Regions from separate parts of the Nocardiopsis sp. iso_237 genome, predicted to be linked through region 1. Evidence: riboswitches for the same ligand, from Rfam matches in the RefSeq annotation. Region 1 holds a riboswitch; the other holds the start of a gene.
What was found. Region 1 has a riboswitch for thiamine pyrophosphate ahead of thiD (bifunctional hydroxymethylpyrimidine kinase/phosphomethylpyrimidine kinase). Riboswitches for the same ligand answer to the same signal wherever they lie in the genome.
Positions count from the first base shown of each region.

Region 2: another riboswitch for thiamine pyrophosphate. It lies ahead of tenA (thiaminase II); the one in region 1 lies ahead of thiD (bifunctional hydroxymethylpyrimidine kinase/phosphomethylpyrimidine kinase).

Region 1 covers NZ_CM149669.1:4,810,581-4,812,772, reverse strand. Annotated here, with positions in the region: gene AC0VYM_RS21835 (alanine/glycine:cation symporter family protein) at 1-85, shown strand, start outside; gene thiD (bifunctional hydroxymethylpyrimidine kinase/phosphomethylpyrimidine kinase) at 175-978, opposite strand; TPP riboswitch at 967-1,067, opposite strand; gene AC0VYM_RS21825 (DUF368 domain-containing protein) at 1,156-2,082, opposite strand.
Region 2 covers NZ_CM149669.1:1,807,044-1,809,235, reverse strand. Annotated here, with positions in the region: gene AC0VYM_RS08165 (HNH endonuclease family protein) at 77-721, opposite strand; TPP riboswitch at 949-1,046, shown strand; gene tenA (thiaminase II) at 1,036-1,689, shown strand; gene AC0VYM_RS08155 (nitroreductase/quinone reductase family protein) at 1,693-2,169, opposite strand.

The DNA of each region.
Region 1 (2,192 bases):
GCTGATCAGCTCGGAGACGCGCAAGTTCTTCAGCCACAAGGACTGGCGGAACCCGGACGTGATCATGGAGGACGTCAGCAAGTAGTGCCCGCTCGGCCGGGGGACCTCCCCCGGCCGACGAGAGGGGGGACCGGCCGCCGTGGCCGGTCCCCCCTTCTGTCTGGCGTCGTCCGGTCACCACCAGGCGTGGAAGTGGTGCACCGGTCCCTGGCCGCCGCCCGCGTCGATCTCGTCGGCGCGGCGCAGGGCCTCGGTGAGGTAGGCCTTGGCGTCGGCCACGGCGGCCACCGTGTCCGCTCGCTGGGGGAGCAGCGCGGCGATCGAGGAGGAGAGCGTGCAGCCGGTGCCGTGGGTGTTGCGGGTGGCCACCCGCCCGGCGCGGAACTCGACCGGCTCCGCGACCCCGTCGACCAGCAGGTCGACACTCTCCTCACCCGGCAGGTGCCCGCCCTTGAGCAGGACGCGGCGCGGACCGAGTTCGAGGAGGCGTTCGGCCTGCCCCCGCATCTCCTTGAGGCTGGTGGCCTCGCTCTCACCGAGCAGGTCGGCGGCCTCGGGAAGGTTGGGGGTGAGCAGGTCGGCGCGCGGCAGCAGGACGGTGCGCAGCGCCTCGATCGCGGACCGCTCCAGGAGGCGGTCCCCGCTCTTGGCCACCATCACCGGGTCCACGACCACGTTCGGTAGCCCGTAGCGGTCCACGGCGGACGCGACGGCCTCGGTGACCTCGGACGTGGACAGCATCCCCACCTTGACCGCGTGCACGGTCGCGTCGGTGAACAGGGTGTCCATCTGGTCGGTGACGAAGGACGCGGGGACACCGTGGACCCCGGTGACCCCGCGTGTGGACTGGGCGGTCAACGCCGTCACCACGGTCATCCCGAAGACTCCGTGGGCGGAGAACGACTTCAGGTCGGCCTGGACGCCGGCGCCCCCGCTGGGGTCGCTTCCGGCGATGGACACGACGTTGTACGCGCTCATTGGCGTTCCTTCGCTAGTACGAACTAGGGCAGGTTCGACGGGTGTGCTCTCAGCCGGGAGGAGTCTCTCCGGCACCCCGCGCCGCCGGGGCCTCGCGGCCCCGGCATCAGTGTTGGTTTGTGGTGGTTCCGACTGTAGTGGACGGCCCGCCGGGGCGGACCGTCCCCCTCCGCGCGGTCAGACGGTGACGTTGTGGCGGGTCTCCACCCGCTCCTGCTGGGCGTGCCTGCGCTGCTCCCAGATGATCATGCCGACGACCACCACGAAGCCGCCGACGGCGAAGGCGAGCGTCACGGGGACGTCGGTCATCGGCAGCAGGTCGCGGTTCTCGTCCTGCCACGGCCACAGGGCGCGCAGCGAACCCGCCATCAGACCGGTCAGCACCACGAGGGTGATGTGGTGGTGGTTCTCCAGCAGGAACTGGAGCACCTTCACGAACAGGGCCAGACCCGTGATCATGCCGAGCACGAAGACGGTGATGTAGGGGAGGTCCGCCGCGCGCAGGGCCGCCATGGTCGGCTCGTACAGGCCCAGGGTCAGCAGGATGAACGAACCCGACAGGCCCGGCAGCACCAGGGCGCAGATCGCGACGGCCGCCGCGAAGAAGACCACCACCGGGTGCGTGGGCAGGTTGGCGCCGGGCAGGCCGGTGAGCGTGAAGGCGAGCGCGGCGAAGACGAGGGCGACCGCGTAGTGCCAGGCCTTCCACTTCTTGCCCGCGCCGGTGTAGGGGATCCAGAGACAGGCCAGGACCAGGCCGAAGAACAGCGCGTAGGCGTACTGGGCGTGCGCCTCCACCAGCGGGGCGAGGAAGACGGCGGCCAGGACGAGTGCGAGGGCCATGCCGATGAGGGCGGGGACGAGCACCGACCAGTCCACCTGGCGGAACTGCTCCTGGGCGCGCTCCTTGCCGCGGCCCCGGGGCACGTCCGTGACGTAGCGCTTGATGCCGCTGACCACGTGGCCCGCGCCACCGATGAGCTTGTCGTAGAGGCCGACCATCAGTGCGACCGTGCCGCCGCTGATGCCGGGCAGTGCCTCGGAGGTGCCGACGGCCCCGCCGCGCACCGCGTTGAAGATGTAGGAGCCTACTGACTTGGCCATGTTGTCGGGCGCTGGCCCGGGAGTCTCCCGGGAGAGGGCGCCGTCCTCCGTCCTGATGGGGCCGCCGGTCCCGTGTGCACGGTCGACCGGCGGGTCAAAGGGGTGCTGTA
Region 2 (2,192 bases), 3.0 Mb from region 1:
AACGCGCTGGTGAAGGTCGCGTCCGGGTGGGATCGGCCGTGAACCACGGCCGATCCCGTTCAGTGCGAGCCCCGGGCTAGAGGGCCGGGGTGGTCTCCACGACCGCGTCGGGGCACGTGTCCGCGACGGACGTCAGCGCGGCGAGCTCCGCCTCGTCGACCGACAGGCTCCAGCGGGTCTTCACGGTGGTCCACTCGGTGACGTACCGGCAGTGCGCCTCCTCCGCCGGGGGCATCCACTCGGCGGGGTCCCGGTCGGCCTTGGACCGGTTGGAGGCCGCGCTCACGGCCACGAGCGCCACCGGCTCGTCCAGGTCGTTGGCGAAGTCCCGGCGCTGGTTCGTGCTCCACTCAGACGCCCCGGAGTCCCACGCCTCGGCCAGCGGGACCATGTGGTCGATGTCCAGGGAGCGGGCCTCGGTGATGGTGCGGCCGTCGTAATAGGAGTGCCACTCGCCCCCGGTCAGTCTGCAGCGGTCCCCGACCTCCGGCGCGGTCTCGGCCTCCTCGATGAGGACCTCCGCGCGGGTGTGGCATCCGTTGCCGTCGGCGTCGACCCAGTGCGGGAAGAGGCTTCGGTCGTAGCCGGAACGGGACTCGTCCGCGACGGTGAGGGCGGAGATCGCGTCGGCCAGGGGCGTGGGCGCGGCGTACGCGGGGCTGGGGGCCAGGAGAGCGGCGGTGAGTGGGATGGCGGCGAGGGCTGCCAGGTGCGGGCGCATACGAAGGCCTTCCAGGTTGTTCACAGAACGTGTAGGTCCTGTGCCTGGGGGTCACGCGTCAAACCCGCGACCGCTCGATACACCCGAGACCGGCGGGACGGGTCGTGACCAGTACGGACAAGCCCGGCCTTGCGGGTGTGGTTCCGGTCGGCCCTCCCGACCCTGGGACTCCGGACCGTATCGGGCTCCCCGAGGGCGGTCCGGTACGGGGCCGAACGGTAGGGTCCGGCACAGGCACGGGGTGCCCCGGACACCGGGGCTGAGATCACACCCGTCGAACCTGCTCTGGATCGTGCTAGCGAAGGGATCGCCTCATGACTGGTTTCTGTGCTCTCGTGTGGGAGGAGACGGCGTCGACACGGGACGCCATCGACGCCCTCCCGTTCGTCCAGGGGATCGGGGACGGCACCCTGAGCCGGGAACGGTTCGACTACTACATGGTCCAGGACGCCCTGTACCTGCGCGGATACGCGCGTGCCCTGGCCACGGCGGCCGCCAGGGCGGACACCAGCGAGGAGATCGCGTTCTTCGCCAAGGCGGCGCACGGCGCGATCGCGGTGGAGAGCTCCCTGCACGAGGGCACCGTGGGCAGTGTCGCGGAGGACGTCCAGCCGTCCCCGACCTGTACCGCCTACACCTCGTACGTGCTTTCGCTGGCGCACACCCAGGGCTATCCCGAACTCGTGGCCGGGGTCCTGCCGTGCTTCTGGGTCTACACCGACGTCGGTGAACGGCTCATGGCCAAGGCCGGGGACCTCAGTGACCACCCCTACGGCGACTGGATCGCCACCTACGGGGACGAGGAGTTCGCCCGGTCCACCGAGCAGGTGAAGGCGATCGCGGACCGGCTCGCCGCCGGTGCGGGCGAGGCGACGGTCTCCCGGATGCGTGAGGCGTTCCGGAGGGCCACCACCTACGAGTGGATGTTCTGGGACGCGGCCTGGCGCCAGGAGACCTGGCGGCGCTGAGGCTCAGCGCTCCGGGACCGGGGTGAGGCGGAAGACGGGGATGACCCGGTCGGTCCGCCGCTGGTAGAGGGCGAAGTTGGGCCAGACCCCGCACAGACGTGCCCAGGCCCGGTCCCGGGGCGCCCCGGTGAGTTCCTCGGCCCGGACGGTCACCCCCCGCCCCGCCCCGCCGATCTCGGCCGTGCGCGCGGCCCTCAGGTTGAGCGCCCACGCGGGGGTGGAGTCGGCACCGAAGGCCGATCCGGCCACCAGGTGGTCCGTGCCGTCGGGGACGCACAGCAGGGGTGTGCGACGCGGTTGGCCGCTCTTACGGCCCCTGACGGTGAGCACGGTGTTGGGCAGCCCGGCGAGGTCGAGCAGACCGAGGCGCCCTCGGCTGAGGCGGTACAGGTTCCGGTCCAGCCAGGTGATCTGGGGCAGGAGTCGCGGTGTCCACGCGAGGGCCCCGATCCGTACGGCCAGGGGTGTGAGCAGGCCCATGTGCGCATCGTAGCCGTGCTGGG